Regions from separate parts of the Pseudomonas sp. GW823-FHT04A03 genome, predicted to be linked through region 1. Evidence: predicted binding sites of a transcription regulator. Region 1 holds the regulator's gene; the other holds the start of a gene.
What was found. The regulator FliA, encoded in region 1, starts transcription of late flagellar genes. The targets are predictions, from matches to a motif close to CTAAAGTTTNNNNNNNNNNNGCCGNTAA.
Positions count from the first base shown of each region.

Region 2: AC1Q9F_RS11420 (flagellar protein MotY) is a predicted target of FliA. The motif match lies at 3,746-3,773, and genes of this name have one in related genera.

Region 1 covers NZ_JBXAIV010000011.1:103,420-115,119, forward strand. Annotated here, with positions in the region: gene flhB (flagellar biosynthesis protein FlhB) at 1-425, shown strand, start outside; gene AC1Q9F_RS23375 (DUF6124 family protein) at 645-1,019, opposite strand; gene AC1Q9F_RS23380 (hypothetical protein) at 1,733-2,398, shown strand; gene flhA (flagellar biosynthesis protein FlhA) at 2,581-4,710, shown strand; gene flhF (flagellar biosynthesis GTPase FlhF) at 4,722-6,062, shown strand; gene fleN (flagellar synthesis regulator FleN) at 6,176-7,006, shown strand; gene fliA (RNA polymerase sigma factor FliA) at 7,003-7,743, shown strand; gene AC1Q9F_RS23405 (chemotaxis response regulator CheY) at 7,911-8,282, shown strand; gene AC1Q9F_RS23410 (protein phosphatase CheZ) at 8,301-9,089, shown strand; gene AC1Q9F_RS23415 (chemotaxis protein CheA) at 9,129-11,399, shown strand; gene AC1Q9F_RS23420 (protein-glutamate methylesterase/protein-glutamine glutaminase) at 11,449-11,700, shown strand, end outside.
Region 2 covers NZ_JBXAIV010000003.1:345,366-351,805, reverse strand. Annotated here, with positions in the region: gene bfr (bacterioferritin) at 100-576, opposite strand; gene AC1Q9F_RS11440 (bacterioferritin-associated ferredoxin) at 776-994, opposite strand; gene AC1Q9F_RS11435 (peroxiredoxin) at 1,286-1,888, shown strand; gene rnt (ribonuclease T) at 1,962-2,636, opposite strand; gene pyrC (dihydroorotase) at 2,633-3,679, opposite strand; gene AC1Q9F_RS11420 (flagellar protein MotY) at 3,840-4,748, shown strand; gene AC1Q9F_RS11415 (argininosuccinate synthase) at 4,878-6,095, shown strand; gene AC1Q9F_RS11410 (hypothetical protein) at 6,256-6,440, opposite strand, start outside.

The sequences.
Region 1 (11,700 bases):
CGGAGGTCAAACAGCGAATTCGCCAGGTTCAGCGCGAGATGTCGCAGCGGCGGATGATGGCGGCGATCCCGGATGCCGACGTGGTCATCACCAACCCGACCCACTACGCCGTGGCGCTCAAGTACGACGCCGAGAAGGGCGGGGCGCCGATGCTGCTAGCCAAGGGCAGCGACTTCCTGGCGCTGAAGATCCGCGAAATCGCCGTGGCCAACAACGTCATGCTCCTCGAATCGCCAGCGCTGGCGCGTTCGATCTATTACTCCACGGAGCTGGAAGAAGAAATCCCCGGTGGTCTGTACCTGGCGGTCGCTCAGGTGCTGGCCTATGTCTACCAGATCCGCCAGCACCGCGCGGGCAAGGGCAAGTTCCCGGAACCGCTCAAGGACGATCTGCCAATTCCGCCAGATCTGCGCCGCGATTCCTGATGAAACAAAAAAACCGCCACCTGATTGAACCCGGTGGCGGTTTTTTTATGCCCGATGACCTGTGTTGCCTGTGAGGCCGCTTTCGCGAGCAAGTCGAATCGTCGCACCGTCGCTCCCACAGGTTTAGCGTCGCTCTGAAAATATGAGCACACCACAAATCACTGTGGGAGCGAGCTTGCTCGCGATGACGTCAGCAGCCACGACACATCACTCAAGCCTTTACACCGGGTTCGGCGACTGCGGTATTTCCAGATTATCCAGCACCCGATTCACTGCCAGCTCCCCGAGCATGATCAGTTGCGCAATCCCCACCAGCGTCCTGCGCTGCGACGCAGGCATGAGGTGGGTGAAGTCATTGACGATGGTTCTGGCTGAGGCCAGGGTTTCGCAGGCATCGGCCAGCAGCTCTTCGTTTTTGAAGTCCGCGGTGACGGCGTACATTCGGCGGGTCTTGCGCGGTGGAGGCGTGGAACCGGGCGGGCAGAGATAGTGATCGAGGGCGCGGTCGGCGGCTTCGTGAAGCTTTCTGGAATCGGCGGATTCGTAGGGCGAGGCGGGGTCGGTTTCGGGTGGATTGGGTGTGGGTTTGATCATGGTGAAGCTCCTTTGTGGTGGAGCCGCCAAATCCAGTCGCTAAACAGGAAGGGTGGCGGCTGTACGCGGGTTAGCGAACCGGTCAAAGGCACCCGGGTAGACCACGAGGGTCTCCCGCATACAGCCACCATAACGAAATTGCAGACAAATAGATCCACAACGAAGCCTGGAACGCTGGTGCACCTTTAAATTGAGCCGAGTCGCTAAACTCGATCGCTGATTCGTCAGCGACCGACTCACAATAGAACCCGACCCCACAGCGCACAAGCCGGCGGATTCTGGCGTAGCTGTAGGCAACGGCGCAAGGATTCGTAGCCTGTAAGGCGTGTCTGAAGGTGTCTTTTAAACACCCGAGTTTAAAAGGCATTTTGTGCTGACTTCTTGGCCCCCTTCGCGAGCAGGAAATGCATTCCAAGCGTGGGAGCGACGGTGCGACGATTCGACCTGCTCGCGAAAGCGGCATCCCGGTCAGCAGAAAAATCACGCTCAAGCCCTCTGTTTCAATCCTTGGTAAATAAATCCGTCGCGTTTTATGTCCCGTTTTTCCTTTCGTCCCGTTTTCCGCTCGTCGGAAATCCCTCGTCACCTGTTAGTTCTGACAGTAGACAGGCACCGCCCTCTGGCGCCCCATTGGCCTTGTCCTCATCCCGATGAATGCTCGCGCATTGAAAGCGCCGGGAATGAGTCATCCACTCAGGGCTGAAGGAGTCATTATGACGACGCGCTTATACAAACATCTGGACGGGATGAAGTTGAAGTTCATTTCGGGAAAGCTGGAGCGGGACGTGGCGCAGAGAGCCATTTACTACCAAATGACCTGGGAGCTGGCTCTGGATTTTGCCAAGTTCGAGGCAATGGCAAATTTCTACATTCCGGGTTATTTATCGGGCCCGATCAACGCAATTCGCCCCGAGTTGTCTGGGGTGGCGTATCACTATTCCTACAATTACTTGTTTAGTGCAGCAGGCAGCATCGTCGATAACCAGACGCTGTTTGCGCTGTTCAGCAGCCCCGGTTATTACATGGACGAATGGTCGAGCGGAGGAGGTCCGGTGGAGCATCGTTATGACAAGCCGGTCTTCCAAATGGTGGGAGGTAATTTTCATATCACTTCCAGACGATACTTTCGGCTCGGGGCGGGAGATCCGCCAATCGAGCCCCGCGATTTGCCTCTTATCTGGTTTGAGTGGGGCCTCAATTTGATGAAGGGCGATACAAAAGTCTCGGTCTTTAACCCGGAAACCGTGGTAGTGGTCATGCACGCCGAGGAGGCTTTGGTGGATGTGGGCGGGTCTCCTCTCTACAAAGGGACGCCGTACTTCGATAGCAACGCCCTCGCATTAGGTCCGATTTTCGCCCAGCAGATTCTGATCGCATAACCGTCGATGGCTTGGCCTCGTCGTGTTTCGCTTTCTGAGGCGAGCCCCTGGTTGTACGCCTCAGAACAGCTTATCTCCCCCTCTATTTCAATCACCTGCAAAAGTTGGAAGGCTTCTTGCAGTAGCCGCCGTGCGCCTGCTTCGGGCGTCAAAAGTTTGCTTTAAAGGAACGGGGAAAACCGGTGGATCGCTCTCAGTTAATCAACAGTGCTCGCTCGAACATTGCCGACCTCAGTCGGGGCAATCTGGGTGTGCCGCTGTTGCTGCTGGTCATGCTGGCGATGATGATGTTGCCGGTGCCGCCGTTCCTGCTCGACGTGTTCTTCACCTTCAACATTGCCCTGTCGATCGTCGTGCTGCTGGTCTGCGTGTACGCCTTGCGGCCGCTGGATTTCGCGGTGTTCCCGACGATCCTGCTGGTGGCGACGCTGTTGCGACTGGCGCTGAACGTGGCGTCTACGCGGGTGGTGATGCTCCACGGTCAGGACGGCCACGCCGCTGCCGGTAAGGTGATCCAGGCCTTCGGTGAGGTGGTGATCGGCGGTAACTACGTGGTCGGTATCGTGGTCTTCGCGATCTTGATGATCATCAACTTCGTCGTGGTAACCAAGGGTGCCGGCCGGATCTCCGAGGTGAGCGCGCGTTTCACCCTCGATGCGATGCCTGGCAAGCAAATGGCGATCGACGCCGACCTCAACGCCGGTCTGATCGATCAGGCCCAGGCCAAGGCCCGTCGTCAGGAAGTCGCCCAAGAGGCAGAGTTCTACGGTTCGATGGACGGTGCCAGCAAATTCGTGCGTGGTGACGCCATCGCCGGCCTGCTGATTCTGTTCATCAACCTGATCGGCGGCATGGCCGTCGGTATCTTCCAGCACAACATGACCTTTGCCGACGCGGGCAAGGTTTACGCCTTGCTGACCATCGGTGACGGTTTAGTGGCGCAATTGCCATCACTGTTGTTATCTACAGCTGCGGCGATCATGGTGACCCGTGCTTCCGGTTCGGAAGACATGGGCAAGCAGATCAATCGCCAGATGTTCGCCTCGCCCAAAGCGCTGGCGGTGGCTGCCGGTCTGATGGCGGTCATGGGCCTGGTGCCGGGCATGCCGCACTTCTCGTTCCTGTCCATGGCTGCTCTGGCCGCCGGTGGCGCTTACCTGTTCTGGAAGAAGCAGAACGTCGCCAAGGTGCAGGCGCTGCAAGAGGTTCAGCGTCAGCAGGAATTGCTGCCGTCGCCGGCCCGCGCCATGGAAACCAAGGAGCTGGGCTGGGACGACGTGACCCCGATCGACATGATCGGCCTGGAAGTCGGCTACCGCCTGATTCCGCTGGTGGACCGCAACCAGGGCGGGCAATTGCTGGCGCGGATCAAGGGCGTGCGCAAAAAGCTCTCGCAAGATCTGGGCTTCCTGATGCCGACCGTGCACATCCGCGACAACCTCGACCTGGCGCCTAGCGCCTATCGCCTGACCCTGATGGGCGTGATCCTGGCCGAAGCCGAGATCTACCCGGATCGCGAACTGGCGATCAATCCGGGGCAGGTCTACGGCACGCTCAACGGCATTACCGCCAAAGATCCGGCTTTCGGCCTGGAGGCGGTGTGGATCGAAGTCAGTCAGCGCGCGCAGGCACAATCGCTCGGTTATACCGTGGTCGATGCCAGCACCGTGGTTGCGACCCACTTGAACCAGATTCTGTACAAGCACTCCAGTGAGCTGATCGGCCACGAAGAAGTGCAGCAACTCATGCAATTGCTGGCCAAGAGCTCGCCGAAACTGGCCGAAGAGCTGGTGCCGGGCGTGGTCACGCTGTCGCAACTGCTCAAGGTATTGCAGGCGCTGCTGGCCGAACACGTGCCGGTGCGCGATATCCGCAGCATTGCCGAAGCCATCGCCAACAATGCCGCCAAGAGTCAAGATACCGCCGCTTTGGTGGCCGCTGTGCGGGTCGGCGTATCCCGCGCCATCGTCCAAAGCATTGTAGGGACTGAGTCGGAGCTGCCAGTTATCACGCTGGAGCCAAGGTTGGAACAAATATTGCTCAATAGTCTGCAGAAGGCAGGACAAGGCTCGGAAGAGGGCGTTCTGCTGGAGCCGAGCATGGCCGAGAAGCTGCAGCGTTCGCTGATCGAAGCGGCGCAGCGCCAGGAAATGCAAGGTCAGCCGGTGATCCTGTTGGTAGCAGGCCCGGTTCGCGCGATGCTCTCGCGCTTTGGTCGCCTGGCAGTTCCCGGACTGCATGTGCTGGCCTACCAGGAAATTCCGGACAACAAGCAAGTGACCATCGTTGCGACAGTAGGGCCCAACGGCTGAGGTAGTGGTTTATGCAAGTTAAGCGTTTTTTCGCCGCCGATATGCGTCAGGCCATGAAGCTGGTTCGTGATGAGCTGGGCGCTGATGCCGCCATCATTGGCAACCGCCGCATTGCCGGCGGCGTCGAGCTGACGGCGGCGCTCGATTACAAACTGTCGGCGCTGGCCCCGCGTGTTCCGAACATGGAACTCGAGGATGAGCTGCGCAAGACCCAGTCGCGCATCGTCACCGCCCAGGCCGAACTGAGCCTGCGTGGCGAAGCCGACGGCAACACCAATCGCCAGCTGTTCGCCGGGCTGCCGTTGACGGCCGGCCTGCCGCTGACCGCTGCCGAGCCGCTGACCGAACCGACCTACGAGGCTCCGGCCCGTCCAGCCCCGGCGCCTGCAGCGGTTTCCGCTGGCGTCGACCCGCGTGCTCTCGACTCGATGCGTTTCGAGCTCAACAGCCTGCGCGAGCTGATGGAAGTGCAACTCGGCACCCTGGCCTGGAACCAGCTGCAAGGCAGCCGTCCGGCTCAGGCCAACCTGTACCGTCGTCTGCAACGCATCGGTTTGTCCGGCCCGCTGTCCCGTGATCTGCTGTCGATGATCACCGAGATCGACGAACCTCGTCAGGCCTGGCGCATGCTGCTGGCGCACCTGGCGCGGATGATTGCCGTACCGGAAGTCGAGCCGCTGGAAGAGGGTGGGGTGATTGCCATGGTCGGCCCTGCCGGCATGGGCAAGACCACCACCCTCGCCAAACTGGCCGCCCGTTACGTGCTCAAGTACGGCGCGCAGAACATCGCGCTGGTGAGCATGGACAGTTTCCGTATCGGCGCGCAGGAGCAGCTCAAGACTCTGGGTCGCATCCTTAACGTTTCGGTGACCCACGTCGATCCGGGCCAGTCCCTGGTGCAGGCGCTGGATCCACTGCTGCGCAAACGCGTGGTGCTGATCGATACCGCCGGCCTGCAAGCCAGCGATCCGGCACTGCGCATGCAGCTGGAAAGTCTGGCCGGTCGTGGCATTCGGTCGAAAAATTATCTGGTCCTGGCAACCACCAGCCAGAAACAGGTTCTAACCGCCGCTTATCACAGTTACAAGCGTTGCGGGCTGGCCGGGTGCATCCTGACTAAACTGGATGAGACGGCCAGCCTTGGCGAAGTGCTGAGCCTGGCGATCAGTCACGAACTGCCGGTCGCCTACCTGACCGATGGGCCGCGTATTCCGGATGATCTGCATCTGCCGCGCCGTCATCAACTGGTCAGCCGCGCCGTCAGTGTGCAAATGCAGGAAGAACCCAGCGAAGAAGCCATGGCTGACATGTTCGCTGATATCTACCACAGTCCGACCAAGCAGGTTGGCTGAGGTAATGAACCGTTTTTGTACCTACATCGATGGTCTGCCATGCATTGTTCCGGTTGTGAACGCGCAGCCAGTAATGTGGCCTCCGTCTATGCAAGACAAGGTAAAGAAATAACATGGGCAGCATGCATCCCGTACAGGTGATCGCGGTGACCGGCGGCAAAGGTGGCGTCGGCAAGACTAATGTGTCAGTGAACTTGTCCCTGGCCCTGGCAGAGCTTGGCCGTCGGGTCATGCTGCTGGACGCCGACCTGGGGCTGGCGAACGTCGACGTTCTGCTGGGCCTCACACCCAAACGCACCCTGGCCGACGTGATCGAAGGCCGCTGCGAGCTGCGCGACGTGCTGTTGCAAGGCCCCGGCGGGATCCGCATCGTGCCGGCCGCTTCCGGCACCCAGAGCATGGTTCACCTGAGCCCGGCCCAGCATGCCGGCCTGATTCAGGCGTTCAGCGACATCGGCGACAATCTCGATGTACTGGTGATCGACACCGCTGCGGGTATTGGTGACTCGGTAGTCAGTTTTGTTCGCGCAGCCCAGGAAGTGTTGCTGGTGGTCTGCGACGAGCCGACCTCGATCACCGACGCCTACGCGCTGATCAAGCTGCTCAACCGCGATTACGGCATGAACCGCTTCCGCGTCCTGGCCAACATGGCCCAGAGCCCGCAGGAAGGTCGCAATCTGTTCGCCAAGTTGACCAAGGTCACGGATCGCTTCCTCGACGTCGCCCTACAATACGTCGGCGCAGTGCCCTACGACGAAAGCGTGCGCAAGGCGGTGCAGAAGCAGCGTGCGGTCTATGAAGCCTTCCCGCGTTCCAAGTGCGCACTGGCGTTCAAGGCGATCGCACAGAAGGTCGACACCTGGCCGCTGCCCGCCAACCCGCGCGGTCACCTCGAATTTTTCGTCGAGCGCCTCGTGCAGCAAACGGCAGGACCTGTGCTATGACCGCCAGCGGTATGAACCTTTACAAAAAGTCGGCGCGTGACGCGCAGTACGAGCTGATCGAGCGTTACGCGCCACTGGTCAAACGCATCGCCTACCACTTGCTGGCGCGATTGCCGGCCAGTGTGCAGGTCGAAGACCTGATCCAGGCCGGGATGATCGGCCTGCTTGAAGTCTCGACCAAATACGACGCCAGCAAGGGCGCCAGTTTTGAAACGTACGCGGGCATCCGGATCCGCGGTGCGATGCTCGATGAAGTCCGTAAGGGGGACTGGGCACCGCGCTCGGTTCACCGCAATACCCGTATGGTCAGCGACGCGATTCGCTCGATTGAAGCTAAAACCGGCCGTGACGCTAAAGATCACGAAGTTGCGGCCGAACTCCAATTGAGTCTCGACGATTACTACGGGATTTTGAACGACACCCTGGGCAGCCGGCTGTTCAGTTTCGACGACCTGTTGCAGGACGGCGAACACGAAGGGCTGCACGAGGATGGCGCCAGTGCTCATCTGGAGCCGTCGCGCGATCTGGAAGACGAACGTTTCCAGGCCGCGCTGGCGGACGCGATTGCCAATTTGCCGGAGCGTGAGCGACTGGTGTTGGCGCTGTACTACGACGAAGAGCTGAACCTCAAGGAAATCGGTGAAGTCCTTGGCGTCAGTGAATCGCGGGTCAGCCAGTTACACAGCCAGTGCGCGGCCCGCTTGCGGGGGCGTTTGGGGGAGTGGCGAGCGCGCTGAAGGCAGTGTGGGGACACTGCGAACGAGGCTGGTGCGGTGGTGAACGGCACCGGTCTTGCTCTGTTGTGCTCCAGACAGTCATCGAGTGTTTTGCCGGATTGATTGAAATGGCGCGTCCAGGTGCTGGACGCGTTTAAGACTGCTTGGAGGTCGAATTGAACAAAGACATGAAAATCCTCATCGTTGATGACTTCTCAACGATGCGGCGGATCATCAAGAACCTGTTGCGTGATCTCGGGTTCACCAACACCGTTGAAGCCGACGATGGCACCACCGCCATTCCGGTGCTCAACAGCGGCAGCATCGACTTTCTGGTGACCGACTGGAACATGCCTGGCATGACCGGTATCGACCTGCTGCGCCACGTGCGCGCCGATGAAAAGCTCAAGCACCTGCCAGTGCTGATGGTGACCGCTGAAGCCAAGCGCGAGCAGATCATCGAAGCGGCCCAGGCCGGCGTTAACGGCTATGTGGTCAAACCTTTCACGGCCCAGGCGTTGAAAGAAAAAATCGAGAAGATTTTCGAACGCATCGGCTGATGAACGCGCGGGGGAGCTATGGAGCATAAAGAATCTTCACAGGGCGACTTCGAGTCGACCCTGAAAAAACACGCGGTCGAACTGGTCGAAAGCCTTGAAAAGGGCAGGTTCGGCGACGCTGTGCAACTGATCCATGAGCTCAATCAGACCCGTGACCGTGGCCTGTACCAGGAAGTGGGCAAGCTCACGCGTGAACTGCACAGTGCGATCGTCAATTTCCAGATCGATCCGCACATGCCGCAGGCTGAGGAAGTGTCGCAAATCACCGACGCTACCGAGCGCCTGGGCTACGTGGTCAAACTGACCGAAGCTGCCGCCAACCGCACCATGGATCTGGTGGAAAGCGCGACCCCTGTGGTCAATGGCCTGGCTGACGAAGCCCAGGCCTTGAGCGCCGATTGGGGCCGCTTCATGCGCCGTGAGGTCGGGGCTGAAGAGTTCCGTGAACTGGCGCGCCGGGTTGACGGTTTTCTGGCACGCAGCAGCGCGGACAACCGCGCGGTGTCGAGCAATCTGAACGACATTCTGCTCGCCCAGGATTACCAGGACCTCACAGGCCAGGTGATCAAGCGCGTGACCCAATTGGTCACCGAAGTCGAAAGCAACCTGCTCAAGCTCGTGCTCATGGCCAGCCAGGTGGACCGCTTTGCGGGCATCGAACATGACCGTGCGGCGATGCTTGCTGAAAAAGATCCACAAAAACATCTCTCGCAGGGTGAAGGTCCGCAGATTCATGCCGATAAACGAGAAGACGTTGTGTCCGGTCAGGACGATGTGGACGATTTGCTATCCAGCCTTGGATTTTGAGTTTTTTTGGGTTTTTAGACCTGTAGGAGCACCCCATTAATGAGCTTCGGCGCCGATGAAGAGATCCTTCAGGATTTCCTGGTTGAGGCCGGCGAGATTCTTGAGCAACTGTCCGAACAACTGGTCGAGCTGGAAAGCCGCCCGGATGACGCAGATCTGCTCAACGCAATTTTTCGCGGTTTCCACACTGTAAAAGGGGGCGCCGGCTTCCTTCAGCTCAACGAGCTGGTGGAGTGCTGTCACATCGCCGAAAACGTGTTCGACATCCTGCGCAAGGGTGAACGACGCGTCGATGCAGAACTGATGGACGTGGTGCTCGAAGCGCTGGACGCGGTGAACAGCATGTTCAGCGAAGTCCGCGATCGTAGCCCGATCACCGCCGCCACCCCGGAACTGCTGGCCGCCCTGGCGCGTCTGGCTGAACCGCAATCGGCGGATGAAGCCCCGGCTTCGCCTGTTGCCGAGATGATCGAAGAACTGGTCGTCGAAGGCGATTCGGGTGACATCACCGATAACGAATTTGAACAGTTGCTGGACTCGCTGAACGCCGTCAAGGCCGAAGCCGAAGCCCCGGCGGCTGCCGCTGCACCTGCTTCCGATGAAGCGGCCAGCGATGAAATCACCGACGCCGAGTTCGAGTCGCTGCTCGACCAGTTGCATGGCAAGGGCCAGTTCGCGGCTGACGCCGTGGCTCCGGCCGCTGCGGCACCTGCTGCTCCGGCGGCGGGCGACAGCTCGGACATCACCGACGACGAATTCGAAGCCTTGCTTGATCAGTTGCACGGCAAGGGCAACTTTGCCGTCGATGCGCTGGAGTCGGCGATTGCTTCGGTTCCTGCGCCTGCTGCCCCGGCAGCAGCTGCGGCCGGTAGCGATCTGATCACCGACCACGAGTTCGAATCGCTGCTCGACGATCTGCATGGCAAAGGCAAGTTCACTGACGTTGCCACCGGTGCCGTCGTGACGGCCGGCAATGCTTCGGCGGTTGCAGCGCCTGCCGCCAAGGCCCCGGCCGCTGCGGCAAAACCTGCTGCAAAAGCGCCTGAGCCGAAAGCCGAACCGGCCAAACCGGCTGCCGCCGCTGCACCGGCTCCGGCCCGTGCACCGGCGACGCCGCCACCGGAAAAACCGGCGAGCGAAGCCGAGACCACCGTACGTGTGGACACCGCGCGTCTCGACGAAATCATGAACATGGTCGGCGAGCTGGTGCTGGTGCGTAACCGTCTGGTGCGCCTGGGCCTGAACAGCGGCGACGAGTCGATGCAGAAGGCCGTGTCGAACCTCGACGTGGTCACCGCCGACTTGCAGACCGCCGTCATGAAGACCCGGATGCAGCCGATCAAGAAAGTCTTCGGCCGCTTCCCGCGTCTGGTTCGCGACCTGGCACGCCAGCTCAAGAAAGAGATCAACCTGGAACTGGTGGGCGAAGAGACCGACCTCGACAAGAACCTCGTCGAGGCACTGGCCGACCCGCTGGTCCACTTGGTGCGCAACGCGGTCGACCACGGCATCGAGTCGCCGGAAGAACGCGAAGCGTCGGGCAAGGCCCGTGGCGGCAAGGTGATCCTGGCGGCCGAGCAGGAAGGCGACCACATCCTGCTGTCGATCTCCGATGACGGCAAAGGCATGGACCCGAACGTCCTGCGTGCCATCGCCGTGAAGCGCGGTGTGATGGACAAGGATGCCGCCGATCGCCTGAGCGACACCGAGTGCTACAACCTGATTTTCGCCCCGGGTTTCTCGACCAAGACCGAGATCTCCGACGTGTCCGGCCGCGGTGTCGGCATGGACGTGGTGAAGACCAAGATTTCCCAGCTCAACGGTTCGATCAACATCTACTCGACCAAGGGTCAGGGCTCGAAGATCGTCATCAAGGTGCCGCTGACGCTGGCGATCATGCCGACCCTGATGGTGATGCTCGGCAACCAGGCGTTCGCGTTCCCGCTGGTGAACGTCAACGAAATCTTCCACCTCGACCTGTCGACCACCAACGTGGTGGACGGCCAGGAAGTGGTGATCGTGCGGGACAAGGCGCTGCCATTGTTCTACCTCAAGCGCTGGCTGGTCAGCTCCGCCGCTCACGAAGAGCAGCGCGAAGGCCATGTGGTGATCCTTTCGGTGGGCACCCAGCGGATCGGCTTCGTCGTCGATCAACTGGTCGGCCAGGAAGAAGTGGTCATCAAGCCATTGGGCAAAATGCTCCAGGGAACTCCGGGCATGTCCGGCGCCACCATCACCGGTGACGGCCGCATTGCACTGATTCTCGATGTTCCGAGCATGCTCAAGCGTTACGCCGCACGGCGTATTTGAATCCGGGGCGGCGGGGCGACAACGTCCCGCCGCACCTAATGGAGTGTTTATGGCAGTCAAAGTCCTGGTGGTGGACGATTCGGGTTTTTTCCGCCGCCGCGTCTCGGAAATTCTTTCAGCGGATCCGAGCATCCAGGTTGTCGGCACGGCAACCAACGGTAAAGAGGCGATCGATCAGGCCCTGGCCCTCAAGCCGGACGTGATCACCATGGACTACGAGATGCCGATGATGGATGGCATCACGGCCGTGCGGCACATCATGCAGCGCTGCCCGACGCCGGTGTTGATGTTCTCCTCGCTG
Region 2 (6,440 bases), on a different contig from region 1:
CTGCCCGGATTTCGGCGAGTCTGAAGTCCGGGCAATAAAAAGCCCCGCCTCTCGAAAGAGGGCGGGGCTTTTTAGTGTCTCGAGTTTAGCGCTGGCTAATTACTCGTCTTCGCCCATCTGCGATTGCAGATAGTTCTCAAGACCGACTTTATCGATCAGGCCCAGTTGGGTTTCCAGCCAGTCGATATGTTCTTCTTCGGATTCAAGGATGTCTTCCAGCAGTTCGCGGCTGCCAAAGTCACCAACGGATTCGCAATGGGCGATGGCAACCTTAAGGTCGGCATGGCCGGTCTTCTCGATACGCAGGTCGCACTCCAGCATTTCCTTGGTGTGCTCGCCGATGTGCAGCTTGCCCAGGTCCTGCACGTTCGGCAGGCCTTCGAGGAACAGGATGCGCTTGATCAGCTTGTCCGCGTGCTTCATCTCGTCGATGGATTCTTTGTACTCGTGCTTGCCGAGCTTGTTCAGGCCCCAATCTTCATACATGCGCGCATGCAGGAAGTACTGATTGATCGCGACCAGCTCATTGGCAAGGATCTTGTTGAGATGCTGGATGACTGTTACGTCGCCTTTCATGATGGGAGTCCTGCCCTAAGTAGCGGTATATAAGGCAGAGTTTGAGCTTGGTATTTATAAGTGTCAAACCTAAGTTATTGAATAATAAATGAAAATTAATCGGAATAAGAATGTTTGTGTTCCGCGTCTAGACGCTAAGCAGTTGATTTTCAGGCATAAAAAAACCGGACATAAGTCCGGTTCTTCGAATTCGGGATAATTACGCGGCGGTAAATTCTGCCGGGTAGGGGATCGCAGCCTGGGCGGTTTGCAGCTTGGTCAGGGTTTCGCGAACCACTTCCTTCGCCAGGCACGCACATTTGCCGCATTGGCTGGCTACGCCGGTGGCCTGACGGACTTCTTTATAGCTGCAGCAACCTTCATAGATCGCTTCGCGGATCTGTCCGTCGGTGACGCCAGTGCAGAGGCAAACATACATAAGTGAGAACCGTCGCTGGTTGTGACTCAATTGCGATGGATCTTAATGTTAACGAGAATGATTGTCAAAGTGCTTTCCCAATGGTTTTCATCGCCAACGGCTGTGACTGACGAACGGTGGTGCATGGCCGGATGCCAGCCGGGATTTCGCGAAAAACCTTTAAGGACAGTCGAAAAACGCAGTGTATGATGGTCGGCCCTTGCGAAGGGGGTTCGTGTCACAGGGCTGTCGCCTGAGGGTGGCAGGCTGGCCCGAACCCTGAACTTCAAGTTTTTACACCAGGAGATATCAATGAGCGTACTCGTAGGCAAACAAGCCCCTGACTTCACCGTCCCGGCCGTACTCGGCAATGGCGAGATCGTTGACAGCTTCACCCTGTCCTCGGCCATCAAAGGCAAATACGGCCTGGTGTTCTTCTACCCGCTGGACTTCACCTTCGTCTGCCCGTCCGAGCTGATCGCTCTGGACAACCGCATGGCCGACTTCAAGGCACGCAACGTAGAAGTGATCGCCGTGTCGATCGACTCGCACTTCACCCACAATGCCTGGCGCAACACCCCGGTCAACAATGGTGGCATCGGTCAGGTGAAATACACCATGGCTGCCGACATGAAGCACGACATCGCCAAGGCCTACGACGTTGAATCCGAAGGCGGCGTGGCTTTCCGTGGCGCGTTCCTGATCGACGACAAAGGCGTTGTCCGCTCGCAGATCATCAACGACCTGCCGCTGGGCCGTAACATGGAAGAGCTGATCCGTCTGGTCGACGCTCTGCAATTCCACGAAGAGCACGGCGAAGTCTGCCCTGCCAACTGGAAAAAAGGCGACAAAGGCATGAACGCTTCGCCAGAAGGCGTTGCGGCTTACCTGACCGAGAACGCTGCTGCCCTGTAAGGCGCAACGTCGAGGTACAAAAAACCGGCCCATGTGGCCGGTTTTTTCATGCTCGGAAGAAACTTGACGAGGATCAGTCGTCGAAGTCTTCCCAGCCGCCCATCTGTTTCCAGCGGTTGACGATGCCGCAGAACAGCTCGGCCGTCTTCTCGGTGTCGTAACGCGCGGAGTGCGCCTCACGGCCGTCGAAGTCGATGTCGGCTGCCTGACAGGCCTTGGCCAATACGGTTTGACCGTAAGCCAGACCGGCGAGGGTCGCGGTATCGAAGCTGGAGAACGGGTGGAACGGGTTGCGCTTCATGTCCAGCCGCGCGACGGCAGCGTTGAGGAAGCCCAGGTCGAAGCTGCTGTTGTGGCCGACCAGGATCGCCCGCTTGCAGCCGTTGGCCTTCAAGGCCTTGCGCACACCGCGGAAGATGTCGGTCAGCGCTGTTTCTTCGCTGACGGCCATGCGCAACGGGTGATCGAGCTTGATCCCGGTGAACTCCAGTGCCGCTGCTTCAACGTTGGCGCCTTCGAACGGCTCGACGCGGAAGAAGTAGGTGTGATCCGGGTAGACGAAACCCTTTTCATCCATGGCGATGGTGGTCGCGGCAATCTCCAGCAGAGCGTCGGTGGCCGAGTTGAAACCACCGGTTTCTACGTCGACGACAACCGGCAGGTAGCCGCGAAAGCGTGCTGCCATTGGATGGCGCGAACCGCCGCCACCTTGACCGTCCAGTTCGTCGTCGAAATGGTCTTCACTCACGCGTGTTCCTCCAGCAGGCGCCAGCGCAGTTTTTCACCGGCGCGCAGCGGGATAACGGTCAGCTCGCCGAACGGCAGGCTGGTCGGGGCGGTCCATTCGTCACGAACCAGGGTGATGCGATCGGTGTTTGCCGGCAGGCCGTAGAAACGCGGGCCGTTGAGGCTGGCGAAGGCTTCGAGCTTGTCCAGCGCATTGCGCTGTTCAAAGGCTTCGGCATACAGCTCGATGGCGGCGTACGCGGTGTAGCAGCCGGCGCAGCCGCAGGCGGCTTCCTTGGCGTGCTGGGCGTGTGGTGCGGAGTCTGTACCGAGGAAGAACTTCGCGCTGCCACTGGTGGCGGCGTCGAGCAGGGCTTCCTGGTGCGTGTTGCGCTTGAGGATCGGCAGGCAGTAGAAGTGCGGCCGGATCCCGCCCACCAGCATGTGGTTGCGGTTATAGAGCAGGTGATGCGCGGTGATGGTTGCGCCGACGTTGGCCGAAGCCTCGTTGACGAACTGCACGGCATCGCCGGTGGTGATGTGTTCGAACACCACTTTCAGCGTCGGGAAACGCTCGACCACGCGGCGCATGTGCTCATCGATGAAGATTTTTTCGCGGTCGAACACGTCGACGTCGCCACGGGTGACTTCACCGTGGATCAACAGCGGCATGCCGACTTCGGCCATGGCTTCCAGCGCCGGGAAAATCTTGTCGATGCTGGTGACCCCGGAATCGGAGTTGGTGGTGGCGCCGGCCGGGTACAGCTTGGCGGCGTGCACGAAACCGCTGGCCTTGGCCTCACGGATTTCTTCGGGCTGGGTGCGGTCGGTGAGGTACAGCACCATCAGCGGCTCGAAACGACTGCCGGCCGGGCGGGCAGCGAGAATCCGCTGGCGATAGCCGTCGGCTTCAGCGGCGTTGCGCACCGGAGGTACCAGGTTGGGCATGATGATGGCGCGACCAAAGGTGCGCGCGACATCCGCAACGGTATTGGTCAACACGGCACCATCGCGAAGATGAATGTGCCAGTCGTCGGGACGCAGCAGGGTCAGGCGGTCGGACATGAGGGGATTCCAGGCGGGTCAAACTGAGGCGAATGCTACCGGAAAAGACTCTTGCAGGCACTCGCTATCAAGTTTTGCGACGAGCGTCCGATATCCCATAGGTATGCCGTAAAGATGTATGTCTCGGTCTTTTTTGTTGTAGAAGCCAATGGAGCCTCCCGTGCGCCAGCGATATTTAGCCTTGCTCAGTGTGTTTGCCAGCCTTCCTGCGATGGCACTGACCTACCAGACCCGTCTGGAGAACATTGAGTGGACGGTCGAGGGCGACAAGTTCGAGTGCCGCCTGACGCAGCCGATCACCGACTTCGGCTCGGGGCAATTCGTGCGCAAGGCCGGCGAGCAGGCGACCTTTCGCCTGAACGCCTACAACGCCATGCTCGGCGGCGGTTCGGCGACCTTGCTGGCGGCGGCCGCGCCGTGGCAGCCGGGACGTGGCGACATCAATCTGGGCACGGTTCGACTGGGCAGCGGCAACGTGCTGTTCAACAGTTCTCAGTCCCAGGCCGGCCAGTTGATCAGTGGGCTTATGGACGGTCGCAGCCCGGTGGTACGCCGGGCATCGGGCGATGGTCGGGTGTCGGAAGTGCGCCTGTTGCCGGTCAAGTTCAGCAAGGCGTTCAATGACTATCAGACCTGCGTGGCGAAACTGCTTCCGCAGAATTTCGATCAGGTCAAACAATCGCAGATCGGCTTCCCCGGCGAAGGCATCGAATTGGACGCCGCCGCCAAGGCCAAGCTGCAAGTGATGCTCGAGTACATGAAGGCCGATCCGACGGTCAATCACATCGAACTCGACGGCCACTCGGACAACAGCGGTAATCGCCTGACCAATCGCGAACTGTCGCGCCGCCGCGCGCTGGCCGTGGTCGACTTCTTCAAGGCCAACGGCATCCAGGAATCGCAGATCACCGTGCGTTTCCATGGTGAGCGTTATCCTCTGGTGCCGAACACCAATGCCGCCAACCGGGCCAAGAACCGTCGGGTCAACGTGCACTTGGCGCGGGTGGCACCGACTACTGCTCCGGCGCCTCAGGCCAGCACGCCTGCCAACACTGCGGCGACTTCCTGACCTGTCGGTCATCGTCGCCCTCTCGACAGATTCTGTCGCTTTGTCGTCTTAAGCTGTCGCGCCTCTGTAAATTATCGCGTTTGGGCGGTAGACTCCTCGGCTTTCCGTAGAACCCCGTGGAGTGATGGCATGGCGGACGTAAACAAGGTCGTTCTGGCGTATTCCGGCGGCCTGGACACTTCGGTGATCCTCAAGTGGCTGCAGGATACTTATAACTGTGAAGTCGTGACCTTCACCGCTGACCTGGGTCAGGGCGAAGAGGTCGAGCCGGCTCGCGCCAAGGCGCAGGCCATGGGCGTCAAAGAAATCTACATCGACGACCTGCGCGAAGAATTCGTGCGTGACTTCGTGTTCCCGATGTTCCGCGCCAACACCGTTTACGAAGGCGAGTACCTGCTGGGTACTTCCATCGCGCGTCCGCTGATCGCCAAGCGTCTGATCGAAATCGCCAACGAAACCGGCGCCGACGCCATTTCCCACGGCGCGACCGGCAAGGGTAACGACCAGGTCCGTTTTGAACTGGGTGCATACGCACTCAAGCCAGGCGTGAAAGTGATCGCCCCTTGGCGCGAGTGGGACCTGCTGTCCCGCGAGAAACTGATGGACTACGCCGAGAAGCACGCGATCCCGATCGAGCGTCACGGCAAGAAGAAATCCCCGTACTCGATGGACGCCAACCTGCTGCACATCTCCTATGAAGGCGGCGTGCTGGAAGACACCTGGACCGAGCACGAAGAAGACATGTGGCGCTGGACCGTCTCCCCGGAGAAGGCTCCCGACACCCCGCAGTACCTGGAACTGACCTACCGCAACGGCGACATCGTTGCGCTGGACGGCGTTGAAATGACCCCGGCCACCGTACTGGCGACGCTGAACAAGATCGGTGGCGAGCACGGCATCGGCCGCCTGGACATCGTCGAGAACCGTTACGTCGGCATGAAGTCCCGTGGCTGCTACGAAACTCCGGGCGGCACCATCATGCTGCGCGCTCACCGCGCCATCGAGTCGATCACCCTGGACCGCGAAGTCGCTCACTTGAAAGACGAGCTGATGCCGAAGTACGCCAGCCTGATCTACACCGGTTACTGGTGGAGCCCTGAGCGTCTGATGCTGCAACAGATGATCGACGCCTCCCAGGTCAACGTGAACGGCGTTGTGCGTCTGAAGCTGTACAAGGGCAACGTCATCGTAACCGGCCGCAAGTCCGACGATTCGCTGTTCGACGCCAACATCGCGACCTTCGAAGAAGACGGCGGCGCCTACAACCAGGCCGACGCGGCAGGCTTCATCAAGCTCAACGCGCTACGCATGCGCATTGCTGCCAACAAGGGCCGCAAGCTGTTCTGAGTCCTTCGGGCCTGATGTGAAAAAACGGCCTTGTCGTAGCGACAAGGCCGTTTTTTTGGATGTTCTTCCTTTGACTTGATCGATATCGGTCAACGTTAGTGCCCTCATCGGCTGTACATCGTGCATTGCATGGATGTCTTGCTCCGCGTTTTATCCCCTTTCAAATCTTTCCCAATACCGATGTGGTCAACGAATGCGTGTCGTAGACAATACAGAACGTTGTTCCTTGGCTTCTCTTTGTTTGTTTGGCCAGGGTTTCGATATTGTCCTTAAGTAAAACATCTGACACAGCGTCGGTTAAAAAAAGGAATAATCTCAGCGAATGCTTGTTTGGATGTGGGAATT